4 regions of the Streptomyces sp. HNM0645 genome follow, and region 2 is predicted to be linked to each of the others. Evidence: riboswitches for the same ligand, from Rfam matches in the RefSeq annotation. Region 2 holds a riboswitch; each other region holds the start of a gene.

The links. Region 2 has a riboswitch for cobalamin ahead of cobN (cobaltochelatase subunit CobN). Riboswitches for the same ligand answer to the same signal wherever they lie in the genome.
Region 1: it holds a riboswitch for cobalamin, as region 2 does, so the genes downstream of both, QMZ92_RS11705 (energy-coupling factor ABC transporter permease) here and cobN (cobaltochelatase subunit CobN) in region 2, are expected to answer to the same signal.
Region 3: it holds a riboswitch for cobalamin, as region 2 does, so the genes downstream of both, QMZ92_RS03995 (ribonucleoside-diphosphate reductase subunit alpha) here and cobN (cobaltochelatase subunit CobN) in region 2, are expected to answer to the same signal.
Region 4: it holds a riboswitch for cobalamin, as region 2 does, so the genes downstream of both, QMZ92_RS27015 (cobalamin biosynthesis protein) here and cobN (cobaltochelatase subunit CobN) in region 2, are expected to answer to the same signal.

Annotation. Positions count from the first base shown of each region.
Region 1 covers NZ_JASHLT010000014.1:160,110-167,900, forward strand. The annotation lists gene QMZ92_RS11670 (tocopherol cyclase family protein) at 1-517, opposite strand, end outside; gene QMZ92_RS11675 (FadR/GntR family transcriptional regulator) at 514-1,200, opposite strand; gene QMZ92_RS11680 (alpha/beta hydrolase) at 1,531-2,406, shown strand; gene QMZ92_RS11685 (baeRF3 domain-containing protein) at 2,584-3,681, shown strand; gene dhaK (dihydroxyacetone kinase subunit DhaK) at 3,879-4,871, shown strand; gene dhaL (dihydroxyacetone kinase subunit DhaL) at 4,962-5,558, shown strand; gene QMZ92_RS11700 (PTS-dependent dihydroxyacetone kinase phosphotransferase subunit DhaM) at 5,555-5,959, shown strand; cobalamin riboswitch at 6,004-6,196, shown strand; gene QMZ92_RS11705 (energy-coupling factor ABC transporter permease) at 6,226-6,918, shown strand; gene QMZ92_RS11710 (energy-coupling factor ABC transporter substrate-binding protein) at 6,915-7,283, shown strand; gene cbiQ (cobalt ECF transporter T component CbiQ) at 7,290-7,791, shown strand, end outside.
Region 2 covers NZ_JASHLT010000042.1:44,615-52,405, reverse strand. The annotation lists gene QMZ92_RS25745 (precorrin-2 C(20)-methyltransferase) at 1-475, opposite strand, end outside; gene QMZ92_RS25740 (precorrin-8X methylmutase) at 472-1,113, opposite strand; gene QMZ92_RS25735 (ferredoxin-like domain-containing protein) at 1,110-2,426, opposite strand; cobalamin riboswitch at 2,484-2,620, shown strand; gene cobN (cobaltochelatase subunit CobN) at 2,658-6,299, shown strand; partial or broken gene QMZ92_RS25725 (hypothetical protein) at 6,371-7,354, shown strand; gene QMZ92_RS25720 (DM13 domain-containing protein) at 7,413-7,791, shown strand, end outside.
Region 3 covers NZ_JASHLT010000004.1:147,562-155,352, forward strand. The annotation lists gene QMZ92_RS03975 (tetratricopeptide repeat protein) at 1-526, shown strand, start outside; gene def (peptide deformylase) at 593-1,222, shown strand; gene QMZ92_RS03990 (ribonucleotide-diphosphate reductase subunit beta) at 1,663-2,670, opposite strand; gene QMZ92_RS03995 (ribonucleoside-diphosphate reductase subunit alpha) at 2,726-5,107, opposite strand; cobalamin riboswitch at 5,235-5,375, opposite strand; gene QMZ92_RS04000 (YbdD/YjiX family protein) at 5,568-5,774, opposite strand; gene QMZ92_RS04005 (carbon starvation CstA family protein) at 5,785-7,791, opposite strand, start outside.
Region 4 covers NZ_JASHLT010000045.1:5,998-13,788, reverse strand. The annotation lists gene QMZ92_RS27035 (alpha/beta hydrolase) at 1-639, opposite strand, end outside; gene QMZ92_RS27030 (class II aldolase/adducin family protein) at 699-1,412, opposite strand; gene QMZ92_RS27025 (inorganic phosphate transporter) at 1,809-3,065, shown strand; gene QMZ92_RS27020 (hypothetical protein) at 3,078-3,299, shown strand; cobalamin riboswitch at 3,436-3,587, shown strand; gene QMZ92_RS27015 (cobalamin biosynthesis protein) at 3,619-4,602, shown strand; gene QMZ92_RS27010 (cobyric acid synthase) at 4,599-6,152, shown strand; gene QMZ92_RS27005 (putative cobaltochelatase) at 6,191-7,791, shown strand, end outside.

The sequences.
Region 1 (7,791 bases), on a different contig from region 2:
TCCGGTAGCGGATGCGGCACCGGGCGAGCGGGGAGATCTCCAACTCGCCCTCGGCGCGGGCGTCGTCCGCCCATCCGGCGACGCGTATCCGGCCGCTCGCCCGGGCCGCGGTCGTGCCGAGCGGACGCATGACCCGGTCCGCCGTCACACGGAGGTCGAGGCGGACCCGGCGGGCGTGGTCCTCGCCGTCGAGCCGGACGGTTCCGAGCATGGTCTCGCCGAACACGGTGCCGCGCCGGCCCGCGCCACCGGGCGCGCTCGGGATGGTGACCGACGGCGTGGCCGTCGCTGCGGCCGGTGCGGCCGCCGTATCCGCCGCGGCGCTCCGGTCCGGCTTCGTGCCCGTGCCCACGCCCCCGGTCGGGACGGCGGTCACCGCCGCGCCCGCGCCCGCGTCTCCCGCCGAGTCGACGTCCGCCTCCTCGCCCGCGCCCGTACCCCTGCCCACTCCCCGCGCCGATCCGGCGCTCGCCACCGCTTCCGCGCCCGTGCCCGCGTCGCTCCCGCTCGTGCTCATACGAGGCCCTCCAGCATGATCCGTTCGGTCTCGGCGAGATAGGTCTCCGCCGCCCGCCGCGCGGCGTCCGCGTCGCCGGAGTGCACCGCCGCCACCACGGGTTCCAACCGCGCGTGGGCGGCCGCGGCGTCGTTGAACGGGCCGACGAGCGCGGCCCGAACGGGCAGATAGGCGTTGAAGAGCGTGTTGGTGAGCAGGCCGTAGACCCGGTTGCCGGTCGCGCGGGCGAGCGAGCGGTGCACCTCGACGTCCGCGAGCTGGACCGCGTCACCGCCCTCGGCGGCGCGCACGGCCGCCAGCAGCGCGCCGAGTTCGGCCCGCTGCCCGGCGGTGGCCCGTAGGGCGGCCCGCTCGGCGATCAACGCACCGATGCTGCGGCGCACTTCGAAGACCTCGCGGATCCAGCCGGCGTCGTGCCGCACGAGCATGGGGAGCAGATCCGCCCCGCCGAGCCGGGCGAAGTCACGGACCCGGGTGCCCACTCCGTGCCGGGTCTCCAGCAGTCCTGCCTGGACGAGGCGCCCGAAGGCGTGCTTGAGGGTGGTGCGGGTGACGCCGTAGCCGTCGGCCAGTCTGCGTTCCGGCGGCAGATAACTGCCTGCCGGGTGGCGGCCGGTGAGGATGTCCTCCCTCAGCCGGCCCTCCAGGACGTCGACGACCGTCTCGCGGGGCAGTGCCTCCACGCCGTTCCTCCCCAGCGGCTCAGTGGATGAGCCACTGAACCAATGTCCCGGCACCGATGTCAATGGGCGTGCGGGAGGCGGCCGTTGATCCACACCCTCGGGCGGCGGACGTGCGGGGAGCGTACGGAACGGCCCCGCGGCGGGCCCGCGACCGTTCGTGTCCCCGCGGACACCCGCGGTGCGAAGACGCCGGACCGACCGGCCTGGCGCCTCCGTCCGCACCGCGGGGCCCCGCCGCCCCGTCCGCCGCCCCGGCCGGGCTGACCCGGCCGGCCGGGTGAAAGGCTGCCCGTTGAAGCGTTGTGACGACCCATCGGAAGGAAACCCCCGATGACCGACCCCCTCGAGCTCGAACTCCCCGTCGACGGCGGGACGCTGCGCGTCCTGCGGTTCGGAACCGGGCCGCGCACGGCGGTCGCGGCGCACGGCATCACCGCGTCCGGGATGTCGTTCCGCGCTCTCGCCCGCCATCTGCACCCCGACTGGTCGCTGTTCGCCCTCGACCTCCGGGGCCGGGGCGGCAGCGCGGACGCCCCGGGGCCGTACGGCTTCGACACCCACGCCGCCGATCTGTGCGCGGCGGCGGAGCACTGGGGCGACGGCGCGCCCGTCGCGGTCACGGGCCAGTCGATGGGGGCGTGCGTGGCGCTGCGGGCAGCCGCACGCCGCCCGGAGCTCTTCGACCGGCTGCTGATGATCGACGGGGGACTGCCGATGCCCCTGGAGGAGGGCGCCGATCCCGATGCCCTGCTCGACGCCTCGATGGGGCCGGTCCTGGCGCGGCTGACCCGGACGTTCGAGAGCGACGAGGCGTACGTGGACCTCTTCCGCACCCATCCCGCCCTCGGCCCCGAATGGAACGACGACATCGAGGCGTACGTCCGCTACGACATCACGGGCCCCGCCGGCGCCCGTCGCTCCCGCGCCCAGGAGGGCCCGGTCCGCCTGGACGGCCACGCGCTGCTCACCTCGGCACCGGCTCTCGCCGAGGACCTGGCGGGGCTCGGGGTCCCGGCGATGCTGCTCCACGCGCCCCGGGGGCTGATGGGGGCGGAGCCGGGGATGCTGTCCGACGCGCTGGTCGCGCACTGGACGGCCCGGTCGCCGCGGCTGACGGCGGAGGCGGTGCCGGACTGCAACCACTACACGATCCTCATGGGCCCTCGGGCGAAGACGGTCGCCGACCGGCTCGTGGGCATGGTGTGAGGCCTGGTACCCGCCCCAGCGCACGCGCCGGAGCGCGGGCGGGGCGCGGTGCCCCACCGGTCCTGGTGCCCGCGCAGGCAATCCGACTTATGGTGCAAGGAGTCGGCTTCAGCTCGTCGCACCTCGGTGCGCAAAGCCCGGCCCTCCAGTGCACACCGCTCGGAAAGGGTGGACCCGATGCACCCAGCCCTCAGCTCCGACGACCTGGTCCGGCTCCGCCGGCAGCGCCCCTATCCCGCGGTGTCGGTGATCATGCCCACGCACCGCCGTGAACCGGACAGCGCGCAGGACCCGGTCCGGCTGCGCAATCTCATGACCGAGGCCAAGGAGCAGCTCAAGGCCGATCCCGCCGTCACCCGGGACACCCGGATCGACGTGTCCGAGCAGCTCGACCGGGCACTGGCCGAGATCGACCTGGTGCACGCGGAGGACGGGCTCGTGGTCTTCGCCGCGCCGGGCGAGCACGAGGTGTGGACGCTCGGCCGGCCGGTGCCCGAGCGCGTGGTGCTGTCGGACACCTATCTGACCCGCAACCTCGTCTCGGCACAGGCCGCCGAGCGCCCCTTCTGGGTCCTGGCGGTCGCCTCGGACCGGGCCACCCTGTGGAGCGGCGCGGCCGACCGCCTCACCGAGGAGCGCACCGGGGCCTTCCCGATGTCCCGTCCCGCGGAGAACTTCGACGCCGAGCGCCAGGAGCGGATCGGCGACGTGCCCAGCACCTTCCGGGACGAGGACACCCGGCACTTCCTGCGCGAGGCCGACACGGCGCTCGCCTCGGTGCTGAAGGCCGACCCGCGGCCGCTGTACGTGACCGGCGAGCCCGCCGCGCTCGCGCTCCTCGACGACGTCGGCACGGCCGCGAAGGGCCAGGCCGTCCACGCGCCCCGGGGCGGGGTGGCGGGCGGCTCGGCCGACGCGGTCTGGCAGGCGGTGCGGCCGTCCGTCGAGGCCCGCGCGCGGCAGGAGGTCTCCGGCGTTCTCGAGGAGCTGGACCGGGCCAGGGGCAGGCGTGCCTTCGCCGCCGGAGTCGACGAGATCCGCCAGAACGTGGAGACGGGCCGGGTCGCGCTGCTCGCCGTGGAGGAGAACTACCGCGAGACGGTGCGGGACACGGGCGCCCACCTCCTGCCCGCCGACACCGGTGACCTGGACGCGCTGGTCGACGTCGTGGACGAGATCGTCGAGAAGTCCCTGGAGACGGGGGCGCAGGTGCGGTTCGTCCCCGACGGCACGCTCGCGGGGATGGGCGGCATCGCGAGCGCGCTGCGCTACTGACCGGCCTCCGCCGGACGGCCGTCGCCGTGGGGAACCTCCCGGCCGCTCCCGCGGACGGTGCCGACGGGTTGGCGGGAGCGCGGTGCCGTGCGGGCCGTTTGCGCCGATACTGGCAGAGGGTGTGCGGCCCGTACCGCCACGGCCCGGCCTGAGAGGACACCGTCCGGAGTGATCGCCAGTCCCACCAGGAGGTTCCCATGAGGATGCTCATCAATGTCCCCGAGACGGTCGTGGCCGACGGCCTGCGCGGTCTGGCCGCGGCGCACCCCGGGCTGAACGTCGACGTGGAGAACAGGGTCGTGGTGCGGGGGGACGCTCCGGTCGTGGGCAAGGTGGGCCTGGTGTCCGGCGGCGGGTCGGGCCACGAGCCCCTGCACGGCGGGTTCGTGGGGGTGGGGATGCTCTCGGCGGCGTGCCCCGGCGAGGTCTTCACGTCGCCGGTGCCGGACCAGATGGCCCGCGCCGCGGCGGCGGTGGACAGCGGGGCGGGCGTGCTCTTCGTGGTGAAGAACTACACCGGCGACGTGCTGAACTTCGACATGGCGCAGGAACTCGCCGAGGACGAGGGCGTCCAGGTGGCCAAGGTGCTCGTCAACGACGACGTGGCCGTGCAGGACAGCCTCTACACGGCGGGCCGGCGCGGTACGGGCGCGACGCTCTTCGTGGAGAAGATCGCGGGCGCCGCGGCGGAGGAGGGTGCGCCGCTGGAGCGGGTCGAGGCCGTCGCCCGCCGGGTCAACGAGCGGTCGCGCAGCTTCGGTGTCGCGCTCAGCGCCGTCACGACCCCCGCCAAGGGCACCCCGACGTTCGACCTGCCGTCCGGTGAGCTGGAGTTGGGGATCGGCATCCACGGCGAGCCCGGCCGGGAGAGGCGGCCGATGATGACGTCGCGGGAGATCGCGGACTTCGCGGTGAACGCGGTCCTGGAGGATCTGCAGCCGTCGAGTCCGGTGCTGGCGCTGGTCAACGGCATGGGCGCGACACCGCTGCTGGAGCTGTACGGGTTCAACGCGGAGGTCCACCGGGTGCTCGCAGAGCGGGGAGTGCCGGTGGCCCGGACCCTGGTCGGCAACTACGTCACCTCGCTCGACATGGCCGGCTGCTCGGTGACTCTGTGCGAGGCGGACGAGGAGATCCTGCGGCTGTGGGACGCCCCCGTGGAGACGCCCGCGCTGCGCTGGGGCCGCTGAGCCATGCCCGGCCCGGCCGACGGCGGCTCCGCTCCCGCGGGCCGCGACGACGCGCGCGGGGAAGCCGGTGCGCCACGAGAAGGAGGCGCTGTGCTCGACGCGGATTTCTTCCTCCGCTGGATGAACGCCCTGGCCGAGGCGGTGGACCGCGAGGCGGGCCGGCTGACCGAGCTCGACGCCGCGATCGGGGACGCCGACCACGGAACCAATCTGCAGCGGGGTTTCACGGCGGTGAGGGCGGCGCTGGAGAAGGACGCGCCGGACACCCCCGGTGCCGTACTGATGCTGACCGGGCGGCAGTTGATCTCGACGGTCGGCGGGGCGTCGGGGCCGCTGTACGGGACGCTGCTGCGGCGGGCCGGCAAGGCGCTCGGTGACGAGGCCGAGGTGTCGCGCGCGCAGCTCGCCGAGGCGCTGCGCGCGGGGATCGCGGCGGTGGCGCAACTCGGCGGCGCGAAGGCCGGGGACAAGACGATGCTGGACGCGCTGGAGCCCGCGGCCGCGGCGCTGGACGAGTCCTTCGCGGCCGCGCGGGAGGCCGCCGACGAGGGCGCGGCGGCGACCGTGCCGATGCTGGCCCGCAAGGGCCGGGCGAGCTATCTGGGCGTGCGCAGCATCGGGCACCAGGATCCGGGGGCGACGTCCTCCGCCCTGCTGGTCGGGGCCCTCGAGGAGGCCGCGCGATGACCGGCCCGGTCGGGATCGTCCTCGTCTCGCACAGCGCGCAGGTCGCGGAGTCGGTCGCCGACCTCGCCCGGAGGCTGGCGGGCGCGGGCGACGCCGTGCCGGTCGCCGCGGCGGGCGGGGCAGCGGACGGCGGCCTCGGCACCAGTTCGGAGCTGACGGCACGTGCCGCCCACGAGGTGGACAGGGGAGCCGGGGTGGCCGTGCTGGTCGACATCGGCAGCGCCGTGCTGACGGTCAAGGCGCTGCTGGCCGAGGGCGACGAACTTCCGGAGGGGACCAGGCTGGTGGACGCGCCGTTCGTGGAGGGCGCCGTCGCCGCGGTGGTCACCGCGGCCGCCGGCGCGGATCTGGACGCGGTGGAGGCGGCGGCCGTGGAGGCGTACGACTACCGCAAGGTGTGACCGTAAGCATCCGTGCGCGGCTTGTGACGCACCTGGTCAACACACTAATGTCGCAGGGCCTTGGTGAACGGGAAACCGGTGGAGTACCGGTGCGGCCCTCGCCACTGTGATCGGGAAGTCCGGCTCTCTCCGCAAGGAAGCCACTGGACCGCCACGGGAGACCGTGGTGTCCGGGAAGGCGGAGCCCGGGCGGCAGGACCCGTCAGCCAGGAGACCGGCCAGGGCGCGTTGTCCATCCACGAGGTGCTGGAGAGGGTCTCCCAACCATGCATATAGCCGAGGGGTATCTGCCCCCTGTGCACGCGGCCGCCTGGGGCGTCGCGTCCGCCCCCTTCGTGATCCACGGCGTACGGGCGCTCACCCGTGAGGTCAGGGCGAATCCCGATTCCACCCTGCTGCTCGGCGCGTCGGGCGCCTTCACCTTCGTCCTGTCGGCACTCAAGATCCCTTCCGTGACCGGCAGTTGCTCGCACCCGACCGGCACGGGGCTGGGCGCGATCCTGTTCCGGCCACCGATCATGGCCGTGCTCGGCACGATCACCCTGCTCTTCCAGGCGCTGCTGCTGGCCCACGGCGGACTGACCACGCTCGGCGCGAACGTGTTCTCGATGGCGATCGTCGGGCCGTGGGCCGGGTTCGCGGTGTACGCGCTGCTGCGGCGGTCCGGGGCGCCGCTGATGGTGGGCGTGTTCTTCGGCGCGTTCGTCGCGGACCTGTCCACGTACTGCGTGACCAGCGTGCAGCTGGCGCTGGCGTTCCCCGACCCGGGCAGCGGCGTGGTCGGCGCCCTGGCCAAGTTCGGCGGCATCTTCGCGCTCACCCAGATCCCGCTGGCCGTCAGCGAGGGCCTGCTCACCGTGTTGGTGATGCGGCTGCTCGTGCAGTCCAGCAAGGGTGAGCTGACCCGCCTCGGAGTGCTCCTCCAGGGCGGGGCCAAGAAGGAGGCCGCGGTCCGATGAGCCGTAACGCGAAGATCAACACGCTGCTGATGGCGATCGTGGCGGCGCTGGCGGTGCTGCCGCTCGCCCTCGGCCTGGGCGACCACAAGGAGGAGCCCTTCACGGGCGCCGACGGGGAGGCGGAGACCGCCATCACGGAGATCGCGCCGGACTACGAGCCCTGGTTCGCGCCGCTCTACGAACCCCCTTCCGGGGAGGTCGAGTCGGCGTTGTTCGCTCTCCAGGCGGCTCTGGGTGCCGGTGTCCTGGCGTACTACTTCGGGCTGCGCAAGGGGCGCCGGCAGGGTGAGGCGCGGGCGGCGGCCGCCGGGGACGGGCGGGCGCCCGGCAGCGGCTCCGCCGGTTCCGTCGGCTCGGGCGCGTAGCCGCCGATGCTGCCGATAGACGCGGCGGCGCACAGCAGCCGCTGGCGCCGCCGTCATCCGTGCGAGAAGGCGGCACTCGGGCTCGGGCTGACGGTCTGCGCCGTCTCACTGCCGCCGTGGCCGGGTGCCGTCCTGGTCGCCGCGGCGGCCGTGGCCGTACTGCTCGGGCCCGCCGGCGTGGCGCCGCGGCAGCTGTGGCGGGCGTGGCGCATTCCGCTGGGGTTCTGCGTCACGGGTGCGATTCCGCTGCTGTTCTCGGTGGGCGACCCGGACGGATTCGTGGTGCTCGCGCCGGACGGACCGCTGCACGCGGTCCGGCTGCTGCTGCGGACGTCCGCCGCCTCGCTCGGGGTGCTGCTGTTCGCGTTCACCACGCCGGTGTCGGACCTGCTGCCAAGGCTGGTCCGGGCCGGGGTGCCCGGGCCCGTCGTGGACGTGGCCCTCGTGATGTACCGGATCGGCTTTCTGCTGCTCGACACCGTGCACCGGGTCCGCCAGGCCCAGGCGG
Region 2 (7,791 bases):
GCACCTCCTCCGCCTCGCACAGCGGCTCCCCGAGCCGCGCGGCCGCCGCGCTCACCGAGGTCACGCCGGGGATCACCTCGGTCGGGTACCGGTGGGCGAGCCGCTTGTGCATGTGCTGGTAGGAGCCGTAGAAGAGCGGGTCGCCCTCCGCGAGCACGGCGACCGTCCGCCCGGCGTCGAGATGCGCCGCGAGCCTGGCCGCGGCCTCCTCGTAGAAGTCGTCGAGCGCCCCCCGGTAGCCGCCGGGATGGTCGGTGGTCTCGACCGTGATCGGGTACATCAGGCGCTCCTCGATGTGGTCGGGGCGCAGGTGTTCCGCCACGATCGAGCGGGCGATGGAACGGCCGTGCCGGGCGCAGTGGTACGCCACGACGTCCGCCTCCGCGACGACCCGGGCCGCCCGGAGCGTCATCAGCGACGGGTCGCCGGGGCCGAGCCCGACGCCGTACAGCCTTCCGGTCCGCTGTGTGCTCACTCCGCCTCACTCGCCATCGCGTTGATCGCGGCGGCGGCCATGGCGCTGCCGCCGCGCCGGCCGCGCACCACCAGGTACTCCGGACCGCCCCCGTGCGTGGCGAGGGCCTCCTTGGATTCGGCCGCGCCTATGAAGCCCACCGGCACACCGATGACGGCGGCAGGGCGGGGCGCCCCCTCGTCGATCATCTCCAGCAGCCGGAAGAGCGCGGTGGGGGCGTTCCCCACGGCGACCACGGAACCTTCGAGGCGGTCCCGCCACAGTTCGAGCGCGGCGGCGCTGCGGGTCGTGCCGAGCCGGGCGGCCAGTTCCGGCACGGACGGCTCCGAAAGCGTGCAGATCACCTCGTTGCCCGCGGGCAGCCGCTTGCGGGTGACGCCGCTCGCGACCATCTGTGCGTCGCACAGGATCGGCGCCCCGGAGCGCAGGGCCTCGCGGGCCCGGGCCACCACCCCGGGCGAGTACGCGAGGTCGCGGACGAGGTCGACCATGCCGCAGGCGTGGATCATCCGCACCGCGACCTGGCCGACGTCGGCCGGGAGCGCGTCGAGCGCCGCCTCTGCGCGGATGGTGGCAAAGGACTGGCGGTAGATCTCCGCGCCGTCCTTCTCGTAGTCGAACACGGTCTTGTCGCTCATTTCGTCGTACGGGTTCGGGCTGTGGCGATGGTGACTGCGAGCTCGGCGCGGGACGGTACGGGTACGGGAGTGCCGTGCGCGGTCACCCGGTACGCGCCGTCCCCGGTGGCCACGACGTCCACGTACTCCCCCTGCGGACGGCCGCAGCGCCGCTCGCAGCCCGACCAGTACACGGGCAGTCCGCCCCGGCCGGGAGTCGCGTCGGCCCGCACGTCGGCCAGGGACCTGGCGCACCCGGGCCGGCCGGTGCACGCGCCGATCCCGTACCAGGGCGAGTCGGTGCCGGTGATGAAGCCGCCCCGCCCCAGTGCTTCGAGGCGCGCCAGTGCCGTGCCGCGGTCCGCGAACCCGGGCAGGACGGCCCCGCGCCACGGGGTCAGCCGCACCTCGTCAGCGGGGGCCGGCAGCAGTTCCCGCAGCTGCGCGACGGTGAGCCGCCCGAGCGGAGCGGCGACGGACACGGCCCAGCCGTCCGGCCCCTCCACGACACCGGGCAGCGGTCCGGTTCCGGGCCCCTCGGGCCGATCCGCAGGCAGGCCCGGGGCCGGACCCAGGGCGGAGGGTTCCGTTCCGGTGAGAGGGGGGAGCGGTTCCGCCGCCACCCCCGCCCGCTCCAGCCACACGTCCACGCCGATGTCCTGCCCCTCCGGCAGCTCCCGCACGCGCCACGCACCCGTGCCCGCCCCGGCGGCTGCGGTCAGGAACGCCTCCGCCGCGGCGAGCGCCGCGCGTGCGGCGTGGGCGGCACATACACGGAAGGCGTGGCGCCCGACCCGCAGCACCGCCCGCCGGTCCGCCTCTGCGAGCAACGTCACATCCGCGCCGAGTCCGGCGACGTCGCCCCGGCCGTCGTCCAGGGCGAACAGGAACCGGCCCGAGAGCCCCGTCGCCCAGTCGGCGGCGCACAGCAGCTCGTCCAGCTCCCGGGCCCACAACTGCACGTCGGCACGGCCGAGTCCGTCCAGTCCGGCCAGCGGTGAGGCCACGACGTTGCGCACCCGCTCATGGGTCTCGGCGGGCAGCAGCCCGGCGTCACGCAGCAGTTCCGCCAGCTCCGCCCCGCAGCCGTCCGACAGGCCGCGCAGCTCGGCGTTCCCCCGGGAGGTGATGCTCAGCGCCCCGTTCCCCAGCCGACCGGCCGCGGTGGCCAGCACACGTACCTGATGTCCCGTCAGCAATCCGGCAGGGAGGCGGAGTCGGGCGAGCCACCCGTCGTCCGCCGCATGCAGCCGCAGCGCGCCAGGGCAGGCGTCGCCCCGGTCCCGTATGCGGGGTTCGCCCCGGTCCGGGGGGGTTGTCGGTGTGGGCGGCATGGCGGCGAGCATACCCACGTCCTTCCAGGTGGCCGCCCTGCCGGCGGGCCGCAGCCTCTACTATGCAGAAAGGCACGGGGTCCCAGGGCCCTAGGGAGGAAGCCCGGTGAGAATCCGGCGCGGTCCCGCCACTGTGAACCGGGTCCCGGCGACGGGGTCCGGTGAGTCAGGAACTCCCGCCGACCACGACCACCCGGGGCGCGGAAACCCCGAGGAAGGCCTGCGCACGCGATGACGCACGCGACGATCCTGCTGCTGTCGACCTCCGACACCGACCTGCTCAGCGCCCGCGCCGCCGAGGGCCCGGTCCGGTACCGCTTCGCGAACCCTTCACGCCTCCCCCTCGACCGGCTGACCGAGCTCCTCGACGGCACCGATCTGGTCGTCGTGCGCCTCCTCGGCGGCGTCCGTGCCTGGCAGGAGGGCCTCGACGCGCTGCTGGCCCAGGGCCGGCCGGTGGTCGTCCTCACCGGCGAACAGGCCCCGGACGCCCAGCTGATGGAGACGTCCACCGTTCCCATCGGCATCGCGGCGGAGGCCCACGCCTACCTCGCCCACGGCGGCCCGGACAACCTGGAGCAGCTCGCCCGGTTCCTGTCGGACACCGTCCTGCTCACCGGTCACGGCTTCGCGCCGCCCGCGCCCGCCCCCACATGGGGCGAGCTGGAGCGCACCCCGCGTCGCGACAGCGGCCCGCTCGTCGCCGTGCTCTACTACCGGGCCCACCACATGAGCGGCAACACCGCCTTCGTCGGCGCGCTGTGCGACGCCGTCGAGGACGCGGGCGGCCGGGCCCTGCCGCTGTACGTCGCCTCACTGCGAGCCCCCGAGCCGGAGCTGCTGGATCGGCTCCGCGACGCCGACGCCGTCGTCACCACCGTCCTCGCCGCCGGCGGTACCCGGCCCGCCGAGGCCCAGGCCGGAGGGGACGACGAGGCGTGGGACGCGGGCGCGCTCGCCTCCCTCGACGTGCCCGTGCTGCAGGCCCTGTGCCTGACCGGGCCGCGCAGCGCCTGGGAGGAGAACGACGAGGGGCTGTCCCCGCTGGACGCCGCCAGCCAGGTCGCCGTCCCCGAGTTCGACGGCCGCCTCATCACCGTGCCGTTCTCGTTCAAGGAGATCGACGAGGACGGCCTCCCCGCGTACGTCGCCGACCCCGAGCGCGCCGCCCGCGTCGCCGGCATCGCCGTGCGCCACGCCCGGCTGCGGCACATCCCGAACGCCGAGAAGCGCCTCGCGCTCGTCCTCTCCGCGTACCCGACGAAGCACTCCCGCATCGGCAACGCCGTCGGCCTCGACACCCCCGCCTCCGCCGTCGCCCTGCTGCGCCGGCTCCTCGACGAGGGCTACGACTTCGGCACCGAGGAGATCCCCGGACTGAAGTCCGGCGACGGCGACGAACTGATCCGCGCGCTCATCGAGGCCGGCGGCCACGACCAGGACTGGCTCACCGAGGAGCAGCTCGCCCGGAACCCGGTCCGCATCCCGGCCGCCGACTACCGGCGCTGGTACGCGACCCTGCCCTCCGAACTGCGTGAGGCGGTCGAGGAGCACTGGGGACCGGCGCCGGGCGAGATGTTCCTGGACCGCTCCCGCAACCCGGAGGGCGACATCGTGCTGGCCGCCCTGCGCCGCGGCAACCTGCTGGTCGTCATCCAGCCGCCGCGCGGATTCGGCGAGAACCCGATCGCGATCTACCACGACCCCGATCTGCCGCCCTCGCACCACTACCTCGCCGCCTACCGCTGGATCGCGTCCCCGCAGTCGACCGGGGGTACCTCCCGGGCCGAAGGCTCTGGGGGAGGAGGATTCGGCGCGGACGCGATGGTCCACCTCGGCAAGCACGGCAACCTGGAATGGCTGCCCGGCAAGAACGCCGGGCTGTCCGCGGCCTGCGCGCCCGACGCCGCGCTCGGCGATCTGCCGCTGATCTACCCGTTCCTGGTCAACGACCCGGGAGAGGGCACCCAGGCCAAGCGCCGCGTCCACGCCACCCTCATCGACCACCTCGTCCCGCCGATGGCCCGCGCCGACTCCTACGGCGACATCGCGCGCCTGGAGCAACTGCTCGACGAGTACGCCCAGATCTCCTCCATGGACCCGGCGAAGCTTCCCGCGATCCGCGCCCAGATCTGGACCCTCATCCAGGCGGCGAAGCTCGACCACGACCTCGGTATGGAGGACCGCCCCGACGACGACGGCTTCGACGACTTCCTGCTGCACGTCGACGGCTGGCTCTGCGAGGTCAAGGACGCCCAGATCCGCGACGGACTGCACGTCCTCGGTGGTGCGCCCACCGGCCCGGAGCGGGTCAACCTCGTCCTGTCGATCCTGCGCGCCCGGCAGATCTGGGGCGGCACCACCGCCCTGCCAGGACTGCGCGAGGCGCTCGGCCTCGACGAGTCCGCCGCGACCCGGACCACCGCCGACGAGGCCGAGTCCCGGGCCCGCGCCCTGGTCGAGGCCATGGAGGACGCCGGCTGGGACCCGGCCGCCGTCGCCGCCGTGGCCGAGGGCCACGGCGAGGCGGTCGCCGACATCCTCGGCTTCGCCGCCCGGGAGGTCGTCCCGCGCCTCGCCGCCACCACCGACGAACTCGACCACACCGTCCACGCGCTGAACGGCGGCTTCGTCCCGGCCGGACCGTCCGGCTCGCCGCTGCGCGGCCTGGTCAACGTCCTTCCGACGGGACGGAACTTCTACTCCGTCGACCCCAAGGCCGTGCCCTCCCGACTCGCCTGGGAGACCGGCCAGGCCCTCGCCGACTCCCTCCTGGAGCGCTACCGCACGGACAACGGCTCCTGGCCGACGTCCGTCGGACTGTCCCTGTGGGGCACGAGCGCGATGCGCACCGCCGGCGACGACGTGGCCGAGGCGCTGGCGCTGCTCGGCGTCCGCCCCGTCTGGGACGACGCCTCCCGCCGCGTCAACGGCCTCGAACCGGTGCCGCTCGCCGAGCTCGGCCGTCCCCGCGTCGATGTGACGCTGCGCATCTCGGGCTTCTTCCGCGACGCGTTCCCGCACGTCATCGGCCTCCTCGACGACGCTGTCCGGCTCGCCGCCTCGCTTGACGAGCCCGCCGACGAGAACTTCGTACGCGCCCACGCCCAGGCCGACCTCGCGGAGCACGGCGACGAACGGCGCGCCACCACCCGCATCTTCGGCTCCCGCCCGGGTACGTACGGCGCCGGCCTGCTCCAGCTGATCGACTCCCGCGACTGGCGCACCGACGCCGACCTCGCCGAGGTCTACACGGTGTGGGGCGGCTACGCGTACGGCCGCGGTCTCGAAGGCCGGGCGGCGCGCGAGGAGATGGAGACGGCGTACAGGCGGATCGCGGTCGCGGCGAAGAACACCGACACCCGCGAGCACGACATCGCCGACTCCGACGACTACTTCCAGTACCACGGCGGCATGGTCGCCACCGTGCGCGCCCTGCGCGGCACCGCGCCCGAGGCGTACATCGGCGACTCCACCCGCCCGGAGACGGTCCGCACCCGCACGCTCGTGGAGGAGACCTCCCGCGTCTTCCGGGCCCGCGTCGTCAACCCCAGGTGGATCGAGGCGATGCGCCGCCACGGCTACAAGGGAGCCTTCGAACTCGCCGCCACCGTGGACTACTTGTTCGGCTACGACGCCACGACCGGCGTGGTGGCCGACTGGATGTACGACAAGCTCGCCCAGGCGTACGTCCTGGACCCGGAGAACCGCGAGTTCCTCCAGCAGGCCAACCCCTGGGCCCTCCACGGCATCGCGGAACGACTGCTGGAGGCGGAGTCCCGCGGCATGTGGGAGAAGCCCGACCCGGCGGTCGTCGACGCGCTGCGCCAGGTCTTCCTCGAGACGGAGGGCGACCTGGAGGGCGACGGCTGACCAAGGCCCCACCCCGGAAGCACTCCGGTCGTACCCGGTCACCGCCCGGCGATGTCCGGACCGGACCGGCGACTGCCGGAGTGACCAATGGAAACGCCCCGAGACCGGACCAGGTCCAGGACTACGTCGACATCGCCGCCCGTCGCGGCTACGAGGCCGTGATCACGTTCACGAACGACGTGGCCCTGGAGGGCCGGCCCCTCGTCGACGTGAAGATCGACGGGCGTCGCCGGAGCAAGGTCGCGCCGTGGCACCTCTCCTGGGCCGAGGTCGCCCACCAGGCGCAGATGCTGATCCGGCACGAAGGCGTGGGCAACGCCACCCACGCCTGGCTCCTGCAGGAACTGCTGCACTACCTCCAGCACGAGAACTCCGGTTGCCACGGCTTCCAGAACATGCGGCCCGCCTGGGTGCCCGTACGACGGGGCATCGACGAGGAGACCCTCTGCCAGGGCGACCGGCGCGCCGTGGAGGTCGTCGAGAACTGGCAGAGGCTGATCCGGCAGGTCTGTCTCCGGCTCGGCGGCGAACTCGGCCAGAAGGTCCTGCCCGTACAGCGTGCGAAGCGCGGCACCGACCCCGACTTCCGCTGTGCGGGTCTCGCCGACGACCTCTGCACGGACGGCCGGCTCACCGCCGATCTGCGCATCGAGGGAACACCCGCCATCATGGCGATCACCGCCGATCTGCGGACCGGGAAGCTCCGCACGTCCATCGAGATCCCGGCACCCGAGCGGGGGTACCCGCTGACGTGGGCGAAGCGGCTCGTTCGGCAGCCGGCCGAGGCACCCGCCGACCTCCATGTCGAGACGCTGACCGACGGATCGACGGGAGGCCCGCGCGGCACCCTGGAGCGCCTGCGTCCGGAGCCGGGCGACATCCTCCCCCGGGACGACGCGCAGATCACCGGCTTCCGGCTCTCGCTGTTCAAGAGCATGGGCAACACCCGCGGCAACGCGGAGTCCGGGTTCATCCACAGCGTCGACCAGGCCGTCGACCGCTTCCACGCCGGCGTGGTGACCCAGCTCGACCGCCGGAGCGGACGGCGGGCGTAAGACTTCCGTCACCACCGGGAACGTTCCTTTCGCCGCCCCGTACGACTTGAATGGAGCCATGAGGACTTCGGTGGTACGCAGACCCGTGGTGATCGTAGGGCTGGTGGTGGTCGCGGTGGTGGCCGTCGCCGGGCTGTACTGGTTCCAGCCCTGGAAGCTCTGGGTGGACGAGACCGTGCGCGAGGAACTGCCCGCGGCCGCCCCGGCCTCGCCGGACGCACCGGGGGCGTCCGCGGACACGACGCCGCCGGCCGCGTCCGCGCCGGAAGTGCTGGCCACGGGGCGCTTCATCAGCCATGAGCACGACACGACCGGCAGTGTGAAGATCGTCCGGCTCGCCGACGGCTCCCGCACGCTCCGGATCGAGGGCCTGGACACCAGCAGCGGCCCCGACTTGCGCGTCTGGCTCACCGACGCACCGGTGAAGGAGGGCAAGG
Region 3 (7,791 bases), on a different contig from region 2:
CCCCGCCCGGATAGAGGTGCTGTCGATCCCGCTGCCGTCGTCCGGCCGGCGCTGGGGCGAGGTCGTCCTCCACGACGGCGTCCCGCACGGCGAACGCACCACCGCCGCGGGGCACAGCTTCCCCGTCTTCGACGAGATCGAGCTCTGGGCGCCCTCGCCCGTGCCGACCTGGGTGGTGCTGCTGGAGGCGGCGACCGAGGAGGACCGGGACGCGCTGGAGCAACTGGCCGCCGACGCCGGATTCGCGGCCGAGGACTGGTCCTCGTCGGTGCGGCTGCTCTGCCGGGCCTGTTCCGAGGGCGTGATGCCGAGTGCCGAGGGGGACGGGGAGCACCTGGATCCGCACGACCACAGCGAGCCGGGCCATCCCGGTCCGCTGGGCCACCGCACGGCCGGTGAGCTGTGGGTGCCGGAGCGGGAGTGCGGAATCGCCGCCCCCGCCGCGCTCGTCCGGGGTCTCCTCGACGGCTGGGTGGCGGACAGCCCCGACAGCCGCGAGTGGCGCGATCTCGAGGAAGTCTGCTGACCACTGCCGCCGGGCCGTAGGCTGTACGGGTCATCGAGACGGTTTTGAGGAAGGCTTACGGCGGAAATGGCGCAGCAGGAGACGGACGAGCAGACCAACGACGGCTTCGTCGTCGACACGGAGGACTGCGAGGAGCGCGAGCAGGCGTACCGTGAGCGGGGCAGTGCCCGTCCCATCACCGTCGTCGGCAATCCGGTGCTCCACAGGGAGTGCCAGGACGTCACCGAGTTCGACGACAAGCTCGCGGCGCTCATCGACGACATGTTCGCCAGCCAGCGGGCGGCCGAGGGCGTGGGCCTGGCCGCCAACCAGATCGGCGTGGACCTCAAGGTCTTCGTCTACGACTGCCCGGACGACGAGGGCGCGCGCCACGTGGGCGTCGTGTGCAACCCGGTGCTGCAGGAACTGCCGCCGGAGCGCCGGGCCCTCGACGACTCCAACGAGGGCTGCCTGTCGGTCCCGACGGCGTACGCGTCGCTCGCCCGCCCGGACTACGCCGAGGTGCACGGCCAGGATGCCGAAGGCAGGCCGATCAAGGTGCGCGGCACCGGCTACTTCGCGCGCTGCCTCCAGCACGAGACGGACCACCTGTACGGCCGGCTCTACATCGACCGGCTGTCGAAGCGGGACCGCAAGGACGCGCTGCGGCAGATGGCGGAGGGAACGCCGCGCTACGAAACGGTGCCCAACGACTGACCCGCGCCCGACGGCCGTTCCGGCGCGTCGGGAGTTCCTGCCCCGCCCCGAACACGGTGGCGGGGAGCGGGCGTTACCGCCATCGGGCCGGCAGACGACTGCTTCCCGGGCCCTGCTGACGTGTGTCGACGGACCCGGGCGTCCGACCCGCACTCGCTGTGCGCCCTCGCCCGGCAGGCCCGCGACCACGGCTTCAACCGCATCCTCGGCCCCCGCTGCCCGGGCCACGGCGACCGCACGCACGTCGACCACCGTGCGAGCCGCCTCTGGTCGGCGTTCGGCCGCGGGGTCTGCACGGCGGGCCCGGGGCCGAGGCGACAGGTGAGCCCGTCCCGTGAGCCGCGCCGGGCGGAACGACGCGACGACGACACGGGCGGGTGCCCGGACCGATCCGCGGTCCGGGCACCCGCCCGTGCACCCGGCTCCGCCGGGCGCCGTCCTCAGAAGTCCTCGTCCAGATCGACCGTGCCCTCCACGGCGACCTGGTACGCGGACGGCCGGCGCTCGAAGAAGTTCGTCAGTTCCTGCACGCCCTGCAGTTCCATGAAGGAGAAGGGGTTCCGGGAGCCGAACACCGGGGCGAAGCCGAGCCGGCTCAACCGCTGGTCGGCGACGCACTCCAGGTACTCGCGCATCGACTCGGTGTTCATTCCCGGCAGACCGTCGCCGCACAGGTCGCGGGCGAACTGCAGCTCCGCCTCGACCGCCTCCTTCAGCATGTCCGTGACCTGCTGGCCGAGCGCGTCGTCGAAGAGCTCCGGCTCCTCCTTGCGGACCGTGTCCACGACCTCGAACGCGAAGTTCATGTGCATGGTCTCGTCGCGGAACACCCAGTTCGTGCCGGTCGCCAGCCCGTGCAGTAGACCCCGCGAACGAAACCAGTACACATAGGCGAAAGCCCCGTAGAAGAACAGCCCCTCGATGCAGGCCGCGAAGCAGATCAGGTTCAGGAGGAAGCGGCGGCGGTCGGCCTGCGTCTCCAGCCGGTCGATCTTCTCGACCGAGTCCATCCACCGGAAGCAGAACCGGGCCTTCTCCCGGATCGACGGGATGTTCTCCACCGCGGCGAAGGCCGCGGCGCGGTCCTCGGGATCGGGCAGATAGGTGTCCAGCAGCGTCAGATAGAACTGGACGTGCACGGCCTCCTCGAAGAGCTGCCGCGACAGGTACAGGCGCGCCTCGGGGGAGTTGATGTGCTTGTACAGCGTCAGCACGAGGTTGTTCGCGACGATCGAGTCGCCGGTCGCGAAGAAGGCGACCAGGCGGCCGATCAGGTGCTGCTCGCCCGGGGTGAGCTTGGCGAGGTCGGCGACGTCCGAGTGGAGGTCGACCTCCTCCACCGTCCAGGTGTTCTTGATGGCGTCCCGGTAGCGGTCGTAGAAGTCCGGGTAGCGCATCGGGCGCAGGGTCAGCTCGAAGCCCGGGTCGAGCAGGTTCTTGTCGTTCATAGCAGCCGGCGCGGGGCGCCGTCCTCCAGTGGTGGTGTGCGGATGCGGGGCGGAGTTACTGGCAGGCCTCGCAGGACTCCGGGTTCTCCAGGGAGCAGGCAACGGCGTCGGGGTCGGCCGCCTGCTGGACGGGGATGGTGGCGGCGGCCGGCGCCGCGCCCGAGGCGGCGCGGGCGATCCGCGTCGCGGGGCGGGAGCGCAGGTAGTACGTGGTCTTCAGGCCCTGCTTCCACGCGTACGCGTACATCGAGGAGAGCTTGCCGATGGTCGGCGTCTCCATGAACAGGTTCAGCGACTGGGACTGGTCGAGGAACGGGGTGCGCGCCGCCGCCATGTCGATCAGGCCGCGCTGGGGGATCTCCCAGGCGGTGCGGTACAACGCCCGGACCTCCGCGGGGATCCAGTTCAGGCCCTGCACCGAGCCGCCCGAGTCGCGCAGCGCCTCACGCGTCTGCGCGTCCCACACGCCGAGCCTCTTCAGGTCGTCCACCAGATAGGAGTTCACCTGGAGGAACTCGCCCGACAGCGTCTCGCGCTTGAAGAGGTTGGAGACCTGCGGCTCGATGCACTCGTACACACCCGCGATCGATGCGATCGTCGCCGTCGGCGCGATCGCGAGGAGGAGCGAGTTGCGCATGCCGGTGGTGGCGACGCGCCCGCGCAGTGCGGCCCAGCGCTCCGGCCAGGCGAGCTCGGCGTCGTAGTGGTCGGGGTGCAGCACCCCGCGGGCGGTGCGGGTCCGCTCCCAGGCCGGGAGCGGCCCGTTGCGCTCCGCGAGGTCGCAGGACGCCTCGTAGGCGGCCAGCATGATCCGCTCCGCGATCCGCGTCGACAGGGCCTTCGCCTCGGCTGAGTCGAAGGGCAGGCGCAGGCTGAAGAACACGTCCTGGAGGCCCATGGCACCCAGGCCCACCGGGCGCCACTTGGCGTTGGAGCGGCCGGCCTGCTCGGTCGGGTAGAAGTTGATGTCGACGACCCGGTCGAGGAAGGTGACGGCGGTGCGGACGGTGTCGTCCAGCCGCTCCCAGTCGATCACGTCCTCGCCGTCGGCGGCGTCCTGCACCACGAACGCGCCGAGGTTGACCGAGCCGAGGTTGCACACGGCGGTCTCGCCGTCGTCCGTGACCTCGATGATCTCGGTGCAGAGGTTGGAGGAGTGGACGACGGTGCCGGGCTCCGCGGTCTGGTTGGCGGTGCGGTTGGAGGCGTCCTTGAAGGTCATCCAGCCGTTTCCGGTCTGGGCGAGGGTGCGCATCATGCGCCCGTAGAGCTCACGGGCGGGGATGGTGCGGCGGGCGAGCCCGGCGGCCTCCGCCCTGCGGTAGGCGGCGTCGAAGTCGCCGCCCCAGAGGTCCACGAGGTCGGGCACGTCGGCGGGGGAGAACAGCGACCACTCGGCGTCGGCGTTCACCCGGCGCATGAACTCGTCGGGGATCCAGTGCGCCAGGTTGAGGTTGTGCGTGCGGCGCGCCTCCTCGCCCGTGTTGTCGCGCAGCTCCAGGAACTCCTCGATGTCCGCGTGCCACGTCTCCAGGTAGACGCAGGCCGCGCCCTTGCGCCGGCCCCCCTGGTTGACGGCCGCCACCGACGAGTCCAGTGTGCGCAGGAAGGGCACGATGCCGTTGGAGTGCCCGTTGGTGCCGCGGATGAGCGAACCGCGGGAGCGGATGCGGGAGTACGACAGCCCGATGCCGCCGGCGTGCTTCGAGAGCCGTGCCACCTGGTGGTAGCGCTCGTAGATGGAGTCCAGCTCGTCCAGCGGCGAGTCCAGCAGGTAGCAGGACGACATCTGGGGGTGCCGGGTGCCGGAGTTGAAGAGCGTGGGGGAGGACGGCAGGTAGTCGAGGCGGCTCATCAGCCCGTACAGGGAGGCCACTTCGTCCAGCGCGCGCGGGGACTCGTCCTCGGCGAGACCGCAGGCGACGCGCAGCATGAAGTACTGCGGGGTCTCGATGACCTCGCGGGTGATGGGGTGCCGGAGCAGGTAGCGGCTGTAGAGGGTGCGCAGGCCGAAGTACCCGAAGCGGTCGTCGGCGGCCGGGTCGACCAGCGAGTCGAGGTGCTGGGCGTGGGTCTGCACGAAGGCGGCCGTACGGTCCGCGATCAGTCCTTCGCGGCTTCCGACGGCGATGGAGGCGGAGAACGCGGTCGCCCCCTGCCCGGCAGCCTCCTCCGCGATGGTGAGGGTGAGCAGCCGGGCCGCGAGCCGGGAGTACGCCGGGTCCTCGGAGATCAGGCCGGCGGCCGCCTCCGTGGCCAGTTCGCGCAGTTCGGCCTCGTCCGAGCCCGCGTGCCGGCCCCGGAGGGCGGCGGCGGCGACCCGGCCGGGGTCGGCGTCGGGCAGGTCCGCGGTGAGCTCGGTCAGGGTCCGCAGGAGCGCGGTGCCTGGTCCGTCGGCGAGCTGCGCTGAAGCAGGATCGGGCGGCGCGATGGTCACGGGGGGTGCTCTCCCTCGCTCGGCTGGGGGCCGGCGGGGCAGGGGCACGGACGCACACCCGGGCAGGGCGGACCGCGTCCACCGGCCTTTTCCGCGAGGCCCGGACGTCTGGGCACCCGAGCCGGACGGTCCGGGCGCACCGTCGGCAGGTCCTCGGACTCACGGGCGTACGAGGACCTGGAACAGGCCCCGCGCACGCCGTCACACCGTTGCGGGACAGTTCCGGATTCCCACCGGATTCCCCTGCGGCGACAGCGAGCATGAGCATACATGTGGGGGCGGTGAGTTGCGGAACCCCCCACATGTTGTGTCGTGGCCTCGCTCGGGACCCAGGGCACGGGTGGCCGGCCGGTCCGGTCGTCCGTGCGAAGCCGGGCCGCGGGCTCCACGGTCACGGCGACGGGCCCCCGCGTCTCCCGGAGGGAACGCGGAGGCCCGTGTGCGCCGTCGGCGGGGGCGCTCAGCAGCAGCGGAATCCCTTGCGGGGGTCCGCCTCCCGTTCGTCCATGCGGCGGCGTTCGAACTCGCGGCGGGACATGACCTCCGCGTCGGGGTCGTGAGAGCGTGCATGAGCCACGTAACGGTCGTACACCGACTCGCCCGAGACCTCGCGCACGTACCAGCGGACCCAGTCCACGGCCCGACGTACTCCGCTCACCGCAGCCATGACCCCCACGCTACTCACGCCTTGCCGTGCCCGCAGCCTCGGAGCCCGCGGCGCCGGCACCGACCGCCGCGAGCTCCGCCTTCTCCTCCTTGGTGGGGAACAGCCCGGCGGGCGCGACCAGTTTCGACTCGACGTACGGGACCTCGGCGAGCCGGACGGTCTCGGGCTCGCTGACCGCCTTGAGGCAGACCCGGCCGGCGTCGGCCAGGACCACCACGATGAGCAGGGCGAACAGTGCGCAGAGCACCCCGTCGACGGTCGAGTTGGTGACGATGGTGTGCATGTCGTCCATCGACTTCGCCGGAGCCAGCACCTCGCCGGAGTCGATGCCCGCCTGGTACTTGTCGCGCTGGGCGAAGAAGCCCACCTTCGGGTCGCCGGAGAAGATCTTCTGCCAGCTGGCGGTGAGGGTGACCGTGGCGTCCCAGGCGAGCGGGACGGCCGTGACCCACGCCCACTTGAGACGTCCGGACTTCACCAGCAGCGTGGTGCAGACGGCCAGGGCGACGGCCGCGAGGAGCTGGTTGGCGATGCCGAAGAGCGGGAAGAGCTGGTTGATTCCGCCGAGCGGGTCGTGCACGCCGACCCAGAGGAAGTAGCCCCAGCCGCCGACGACGACCGCGCTCGCGAACCAGACGCCCGGCTTCCAACTGACCTGCTTCATCGGCTTGTAGACGTTGCCCAGCGTGTCCTGGAGCATGAAGCGGCCCACCCGGGTGCCCGCGTCGACCGTGGTGAGGATGAACAGCGCCTCGAACATGATCGCGAAGTGGTACCAGAACGCCTTCAGCCCGGCGCCGCCGATGACGGCGGAGAAGATCTCCGACATGCCGAGCGCGAAGGTCGGTGCGCCACCGGTGCGGGAGAGCAGGCTCGCCTCCTCCACGTCCTTCGCGGTCTGTGTCAGCTGCTCGGGGGTGATGGTGAAGCCGAGGTTCGCGACCGCCTGGGAGGCGGAGTCCACCGTGGTACCGATGACCCCGGCGGGGGAGTTGATCGCGAAGTACAGTCCCGGATCGAGGATGGAGGCGCAGATCATCGCCATCACCGCGACGAACGATTCGGTCAGCATCGCGCCGTAGCCGATCATCCGGATCTGGGTCTCCTTCTGGATCATCTTCGGGGTGGTTCCCGAGGAGACCAGGGAGTGGAAGCCGGAGAGGGCGCCGCACGCGATGGTGATGAAGACGAACGGGAACAGCGAGCCGGCGAACACCGGTCCCTGGCCGTTGCCCGCGAACTCGGTGACGGCCGGCATCTTCAGCGTCGGCATCGCGATGACCACGCCCAGCGCGAGGAGCACGATGGTGCCCACCTTCATGAAGGTGGAGAGGTAGTCGCGCGGTGCCAGCAGCAGCCAGACCGGGAGTACGGAGGCCAGGAATCCGTAGATCACCATCCATACGACCAGGGTGCCCGGCTCCAGGGTGAAGAAGCCCGCCAGGGAGGAGTCGGCGACCCAGCCGCCCGCGATGATCGCGAGCAGCAGCAGCGCGACGCCTACGACCGAGACCTCGGTGACCCTGCCCGGCCGCAGTGTCCGCAGGTAGACGCCCATGAACAGGGCGATCGGGATCGTCATGCCGATGGAGAAGACACCCCACGGCGAGTGCGCCAGGGCGTTGACGATCACCAGCGCGAGCACCGCCAGCAGGATGATCATGATGGCGAAGACGGCGATCAGGGCCGCGACGCCACCGAAGGGACCGATCTCGTCCCGCGCCATCTGGCCGAGCGAACGGCCGTCACGGCGAGTGGAGAAGAACAGCGTGACCATGTCCTGGACGGCGCCGGCGAAGATCACGCCGACGATGATCCAGATCGTGCCCGGGAGGTAGCCCATCTGGGCGGCGAGGATCGGGCCGACCAGCGGTCCGGCTCCGGCGATTGCCGCGAAGTGGTGGCCGAAGAGCACCCGCCGGTCGGTCGGGTGGAAGTCGACACCGTTGTCAAGGCGTTCCGCGGGGGTGGCGCGGGTCCCGTCGGCCTTGAGGACGCGGTACTGGATGAAGCGCGC
Region 4 (7,791 bases), on a different contig from region 2:
GTCGCGCCATTCGGAGTCGCCGAGGTGCCCGAGGCCGTCGGGGGACGCGGGCGCGCCGGGATCGCCGCGGTAGGCGGGCGCCAGTACCGGGAGGCGCTGCTCGGTGAGGAACGGCATGAGGTTCATCGTGAGTTCACGCGTGGTGCCGAGGCCGTGCACCGCGATGACCCAGGTCGAGCGCGGTCCGGGAACGAACCAGCCGGGCAGGGGCCCGAGTTCGCCGGGGATGTCCACGTCCTCGTGGTCGATGCCGAGCGCGCTGTCCGGGTCGCCGACGTGCAGTTGAGGGGTGAGCCGCACCTTGGTGCCGGGGGCGAGGCTGCCGCGCTCGACCCGCTCCAGCCGGCGGACCACGGTGTCCGCCGCGTGCGGCACCTGGGCCAGGACGGGGCCCGCGAGGGCGTGCACGTCGTGCCCGCAGAGCCCGTACGTGCCGGGACGCAGGGAGACGAGGCTGCGGGTGAGGGTGACCCGGCCCGGCCCGGTGGCGTGCACGGTGAGCCGTCCTTCACCGGGCAGGGGCCGCCCTGCGGGGGCCCTCAACGCGGCGTCGCTGGCGTAGCGGCCGGCGGCGAACGCGGCCGCGCCGAGACCGATGAGGGTGGTGACGGCCGCTGCCGTCGCTGTTGCCGGGCGCACCGTTCCAGTGTGGTGAGGTCCGTGCCGGGGTGCCAGTGGACCGGGCGGCGGGAGTGACGTCAGCGGGACTGCCCGTAGCCGCGGAGCTTCTCGGCGACCTCCCGGAGCTGCGCTTCGGAGAGCAGGGTGGGGGTGCGTCCGGGGACGGAGCCGGCGGTGAGCCAGAGGCGGCACATCCACTCCAGCTGCGCGGTGCGGTCGAAGGCCTGGTCGAGCGAGGATCCGTAGGTGACCGTTCCGTGGTTGCGGAGCAGGCAGCCGGTGCGGTCCTCCAGGGCGCGGAGCATGTGCGCCGCCAGCTCGCCGGTGCCGTACAGGGCGTAGGGGGCGACGCGGACGGGGCCGCCGAGGGCCGCAGCCATGTAGTGGATCAGCGGCAGCTCGTCGACGAGAGTGGAGACGGCGGTGGCGTGCACGGCGTGCGTGTGGACGACGGCCACCGCGTCGGTGGTGCGGTGGATCGCGAGGTGCATCGGGAGCTCGCTGGTGGGCGTGAGCTCCCCGAGGACCTGCCGGCCGTCGAGGCGGACACCGACGGCGTCCGCCGCGGTGAGCCGGTCGTAGTGCACCCCGCTGGGGGTGACCAGCACGATGTCGCCGGCGCGTCCGGGGACGCGTACGGAGACGTTCCCCGAGGTTCCGACGACCAGGCCGTCCGTGACGGTTCTGCGTGCGGTGGCCACGAGGTCCGACCAGGCCCGGGATATCGCTTCCCGCTCCTCGTCCTCCGGCTGTTCGTCCGAATGTTCGTCGGGCTGCCCCTGCTCCGTCATGAGGCCGATCGTGTCAGCCCGGACCGGTGGGGGCGACGGCGGGCCGGTGCCGGGCCGCCGTCGCGCACCCCGGCGGCCGGGCGCGGTGACGGACTCGGCGACGGAAAGTCCGGAGTGACCAGAATCTCTTTCGATGTTCACCCAGAAGACGGGGTCCGATCACACAACAGCCATTCTGCGACTACCCGAGAGGGGTAAAGGCCCGAAATTTGGCCGATTCCGATCGATGCGCCCCGGCTCCGAGGGTTGCCGACGTACCGCCGCAGGCGTAAGCGGAGGAGCCTCACCCCACTTGGAGACACTCCAAAGCCCGCCCCAGTTCACCTTCCGTTCACTCAGCGACCCTACGTTCACCCGAGCCACTGCCATCCGAACGATTGCCTGGGTACCCGGTAAATGGAGCACATCACCCTGCTGCTCGCGATTGTCGTCGTGACAGCACTCGTGTTCGATTTCACGAACGGCTTCCACGACACCGCCAACGCCATGGCGACGACCATCTCGACGGGTGCGATGAGACCGAAGGCAGCAGTGGCGATGTCCGCCGTGCTGAACCTGGTCGGCGCGTTCCTCTCCGTCGAGGTCGCCAAGACGATCTCGGGCGGCATCATCAACGAAGAGGGCATCCGCACAGAAGTGATCTTCGCCGCGCTCGTCGGCGCGATCCTCTGGAACCTGCTGACCTGGCTGCTGGGCCTCCCGTCCAGTTCCTCGCACGCCCTCTTCGGCGGCCTCATCGGCGCCGCCGTGATGTCCGCCGGCTTCTCGGCCGTCAACGGCGGCACGATCGTCACCAAGGTCCTGATCCCCGCCGTCGCGGCTCCGCTCGTCGCCGGCCTCGCGGCCCTCGTCGCCACCAGGCTGACGTACCGGATCGGTGGCACGACCGAGAACAAGGCCACCTCCAAGGGCTACCGCGCCGGCCAGATCGCCTCCGCAGGCCTGGTGTCCCTCGCCCACGGCACCAACGACGCGCAGAAGACCATGGGCGTCATCACCCTGGCCCTGGTCACCGGGGGCGTCCTCGCGCCCGGCTCGAACCCCCCGATGTGGGTCATCGTCTCCGCCGGCGTCGCGATCGCGCTCGGTACCTACCTCGGCGGCTGGCGCATCATCCGCACGATGGGCAAGGGCCTGACCGACCTCCAGCCGCAGCAGGGCTTCGCCGCCCAGACCAGCGCGGCGACGGTCATCCTGGCCTCCTCGAACCTCGGCTTCTCCCTCTCCACCACCCAGTCCTGCTCGGGTGCCGTGATGGGCGCGGGCCTCGGCCGCAAGGGCGGTGTGGTCCGCTGGTCCACCGCGACCCGGATGTTCGTCGCCTGGGGTCTGACCCTGCCCGCCGCCGGCCTGGTCGCCGCGGCCGCGGAGTTCCTGACCAAGCAGGGCACCTGGGGCATCGCCGCCGTGGCCGTGCTGCTCGTCGCGGGCTCCGGGGCCATCTGGGTGATCTCGCGCCGCAAGCCGGTCGACCACACCAACGTCACGGACGACGAGGTCGAACCCGCGGGCGTCGTCACCACCGCCATCGCGGCCGTCACCCCGCCCCCGGCCGGTGTCGTCGGGACCTCGGTGACCGAGGCCGAGGCGCCGAAGGCCGCCGTTCCGGCCCAGGCATCCGAGTCCACTGCGGCGCCCGCCGCCACGGTGTAAGGAAAGAACAGCATGAAGATCGACTGGGCAGCTCTGGGCTCCGTCTTCGGCGTGAGTCTCGTCGTGACCGTCGCCCTGGTGGGCCTGTTCACCCTGGGCGTCGCGGGTCTCTCCAAGCAGGAGGCCGCGGCGGCGCAGGGAGGCTCCGCGGGCCTCGCCCGCACGGGTGCGTACGCCTGCTTCGCGCTCTGCGCGGCGGCGGTGGCCTTCGGGATCTATCTGATCGTGGTCTGACGGCCGTACGGCACCTCCTCGCACAGGGGCCGGGCGCACCTCCGGGTGGGTCCGGCCCCTGTCGTGTGTGTGCCCGCAGCCAACCCGTGTGGGCCTCGGCACACTGTCCCGTCGCAGGTCAAGGGCGAGTTGACGGGCGTTCGGGGACCGTGGTGGACTTCCGGAGCCATTTACGGCGGCAGAAGAGGAAGCCGGTGCGAATCCGGCGCGGTCCCGCCACTGTCACGGGTGCGCTCCCCCTCACGGAGCGCCCCGGAGCCAGGAACTCTCTCCCGCCGGTCACGTCGAGCCAGGGCGCGGACCCTGAGTGAGGACGAACATGCCTGCCGAACCGGGGGGGCCGGGCGTGCCGCGCCCGGACATCACGTTCGCGTACGGCGCCGCGGCCGGGCTGGCCGGCGACCTGCTCCTCGGCGATCCACGCCGCGGGCACCCGGTCGCCGCCTTCGGCCGGGCCGCCGCCGCGGTCGAACGGAGACTCTGGCGCGACCACCGCGGCTGGGGCGCCCTGCACACCGCGGTGTGCACCGGCGGCGCGGTCGCCGCGGGCGCACTGGCCGCCGTCTCCGCACGCCGGTCGCGCGGCGCCGCCGTCGCCCTGACCGCGGCCGCCACCTGGGCCGTCGTCGGGGGCACCTCGCTGGGCCGGGAGGCCCGGGCGATCGGCGGGGCGCTGGCGGCCGGGGACATCGAGGTCGCCCGGGAGCGGCTGCCGCATCTGTGCGGACGCGACCCCAAGGCGCTGGACGGCCCCGGCATCGCCCGCGCCGTCGTCGAGTCCGTCGCCGAGAACACCTCGGACGCGGTCGTGGGCGCGCTGTTCTGGGGTGCGATCGGCGGCGTGCCCGGTCTCGTCGGGTTCCGCGCCGTCAACACCCTGGACGCGATGGTGGGTCACAAGTCACCCCGCTACCGGCGGTACGGCTGGGCCTCGGCCCGGCTCGACGATCTCGCGGGCTGGCCCGGGGCCCGGCTCACCGCAGCGCTCGCGACCGCCGCGGGCGGCGACCCGCGCGGCGCGGCCCGCGCCTGGCGCCGGGACGCCGCGAAGCACCCGAGCCCCAACGCCGGTCCCGTGGAGGCCGCGTTCGCCGGAGCCCTCGGCGTACGGCTCGGCGGGACGCTCTCCTACGCCGGCCGGGTCGAGCACCGGCCCGTGCTCAACGGCGCCGACGGCCGGGCCGTCGAGGTCGCGGACATCGAACGGGCGGTACGGCTCTCGCAGCGCGTGGGGGTGCTGGCGCTCGCGGTGTGCGTGGGCGCGCGCCTCGCGGCCGGGGCCCCGAGTCGGAGGCGCGCATGAGCGGGGGCGGGCTGCTGGTCGCCGGCACCACCTCGGACGCCGGCAAGAGCGTGGTCACGGCGGGGATCTGCCGCTGGCTGGTGCGCCGGGGCGTGAAGGTCGCACCCTTCAAGGGGCAGAACATGTCCCTCAACTCCTTCGTCACCCGCGAGGGCGCCGAGATCGGCCGGGCACAGGCCATGCAGGCGCAGGCCGCACGGGTGGAGCCCACGGCTCTGATGAACCCCGTGCTGCTGAAGCCCGGCGGCGACCGGTCCAGCCAGGTCGTGCTGATGGGCAGGCCCGTGGGCGAGCTGAGCGCGCGCGGCTACCACGGAGGTCGCCAGAAGGCGCTGTTCGAGCCGGTGATGGACTGCCTCGACGAACTGCGGAGCACGTACGACGCGGTCGTCTGCGAGGGCGCGGGCAGCCCCGCGGAGATCAATCTCCGGCGCACGGACATCGTCAACATGGGCATCGCCCGCGCCGCACGCCTGCCCGTGCTGGTCGTGGGCGACATCGACCGGGGCGGGGTCTTCGCCCAGTTCTTCGGTACGACCGCGCTGCTGGCCCCGGAGGACCAGGAGCTGATCGCGGGATACCTCGTCAACAAGTTCCGCGGCGACGTCACGCTGCTGGAGCCGGGGCTGGAGATGCTCCACGGACTCACCGGGCGGCGGACGTTCGGCGTGCTGCCGTACGCGCACGGGCTCGGCATCGACGAGGAGGACGGACTGCGGGTGTCGCTGCGCGGCACCGTGCGCGAGTCGGCGGTGGCACCGCCGGTCGGCGAGGACGTGCTGCGCGTGGCCGTGTGCGCCGTGCCGCTGATGTCCAACTTCACCGACGTGGACGCGCTGGCCGCCGAACCGGGCGTGATCGTGCGCTTCGTCGACCGCCCCGAGGAAATGGCCGACGCCGACCTGGTGATCGTGCCCGGCACACGCGGCACCGTGCGCGCCCTGGAGTGGCTGCGCGAGCGCGGTCTCGCCGGCGCGCTCGCCCGGCGCGCCGCGGAGGGCCGGCCGGTGCTCGGCATCTGCGGCGGCTTCCAGGTGCTCGGCCGGCACATCGACGACGACGTCGAGTCCCGGGCCGGAGCCGTGCCGGCGCTCGGACTGCTCCCCGTCCGGGTGCGGTTCGCCGCGGAGAAGACGCTCGCCCGGCCCTCCGGCACGGCGCTGGGGCAGCCGGTCGAGGGCTACGAGATCCACCACGGCGTCGCCGAGGTGCTCGGCGGCGAGCCCTTCCTCGACGGCTGCCGGGTCGGTGAGGTGTGGGGCACCCACTGGCACGGATCGCTGGAGAGCGACGGCTTCCGCCGGGCGTTCCTTCGGGCCGTCGCCGCGGCGTCGGGCCGCCGCTTCGTCCCCGCCCCGGACACCTCCTTCGCCGCTCTGCGCGAGGCCCAGCTCGACCGCCTCGGCGACCTGATCGAGGAGCACGCGGACACGGACGCGCTCCTCCGTCTCATCGAGGGCGGCGCGCCCTCGGGCCTGCCGTTCATCCCGCCGGGCGCACCCGACCTCCCCGGTGCGCCCGCCGCCGGAACCCCTGGAGCCGCACAGTGAGCAACGCACCCCACTACCCGTTCACGGCGGTCGTCGGCATGGACGACCTGCGGCTCGCGCTGCTGCTGAACGCGGTCAGCCCCGCCGTCGGCGGAGTGCTGGTCCGCGGGGAGAAGGGCACCGCCAAGTCGACGGCCGTGCGCGCCCTCGCCGCACTGATGCCCGATGTCGACGTGGTCGCGGGCTGCCGCTTCTCCTGCGCGCCCGGCGCACCCGACCCGGGCTGCCCGGACGGGCCGCACGAGGCCGCGCCCGCCACGGCACGCCCGGCCAGAATGGTCGAACTGCCCGTCGGCGCCTCGGAGGACCGGCTGGTCGGCGCGCTCGACATCGAACGGGCCCTCGCGGACGGGGTGAAGGCGTTCGAGCCCGGTCTCCTCGCCGACGCACACCGGGGCGTGCTGTACGTCGACGAGGTCAACCTGCTCCACGACCATCTGGTCGACCTGCTGCTGGACGCGGCCGCGATGGGCGCCTCCTACGTCGAGCGCGAGGGCGTGTCCGTACGGCACGCCGCGCGCTTCCTGCTCGTCGGCACGATGAACCCCGAAGAGGGGGAGCTGCGGCCGCAGTTGCTCGACCGCTTCGGGCTGACGGTGGAGGTCGCCGCCTCCCGGGACCCGGAGCAGCGGGTGGAGGTCGTCCGGCGCAGGCTCGCCCACGACGACGCTCCCGCGGCCTTCGCGGCCCGCTGGGCGGACGAGGAGGCGGCGCTGCGGGAGCGCATCGTGGCCGCACGGACGCTGCTGCCCCGGGTGGAACTCGGGGACGCCGCCCTGCGGCAGATCGCCGCCACCTGCGCGGCGTTCGAAGTGGACGGCATGCGCGCCGACATCGTGATGGCCCGCACCGCGACGGCGCTGGCCGCGTGGGCGGGCCGTACCGACGTACGCGAGGAGGACGTGCGGCAGGCCGCGCTCCTCGCGCTCCCCCACCGTCGCCGGCGCAACCCGTTCGACGCGCCCGGCCTCGACGAGGACAAACTCGACGAGACGCTGGAGCAGTTCGGCGGGGACGACCGGCCGGACCCCGATCCGGACCCCGACACGGACCCGTCCGGCCCGGACGGCGGCCCCGGCGGCGGAGGCGTCCCGCCGCAGGGCCAGGGGCCCGACTCCGCCCCGCCCGCCGGGCAACCCGAGCCGTCCGAGTCGCCCGCCGGGCAGCCCGAGCCGTCCGAGGCCGCCGGACCGCCCGCGGCGAGCGCCGGCACGGGCGAGCGGGCCGCCGAGCGGGCCGCGGAGCCGTTCCGTACGAAGGTGCTCAGCGTGCCCGGCCTCGGCGAGGGCGCCGTGGGACGCCGCTCCCGGGCCCGTACCGAGCACGGCAGGACCACCGGAGCGCTCCGGCCTCGGGGGGCGCTGACCAAGCTGCACCTGGCGGCGACCGTGCGTGCCGCGGCACCGCACCAGCGGGCCCGCGGCCGTTCCGGGCCGGGCCTCGTGGTGCGCAGGGACGATCTGCGGCAGGCCGCCCGCGAGGGCCGCGAGGGCAACCTCGTGCTCTTCGTCGTGGACGCCTCCGGCTCCATGGCGGCCCGCCGACGCATGAGTTCCGTGAAAGGCGCGGTGCTGTCGCTGCTGCTCGACGCCTACCAGCGCCGGGACAAGGTCGGACTGGTCACCTTCCGGGGCACCGG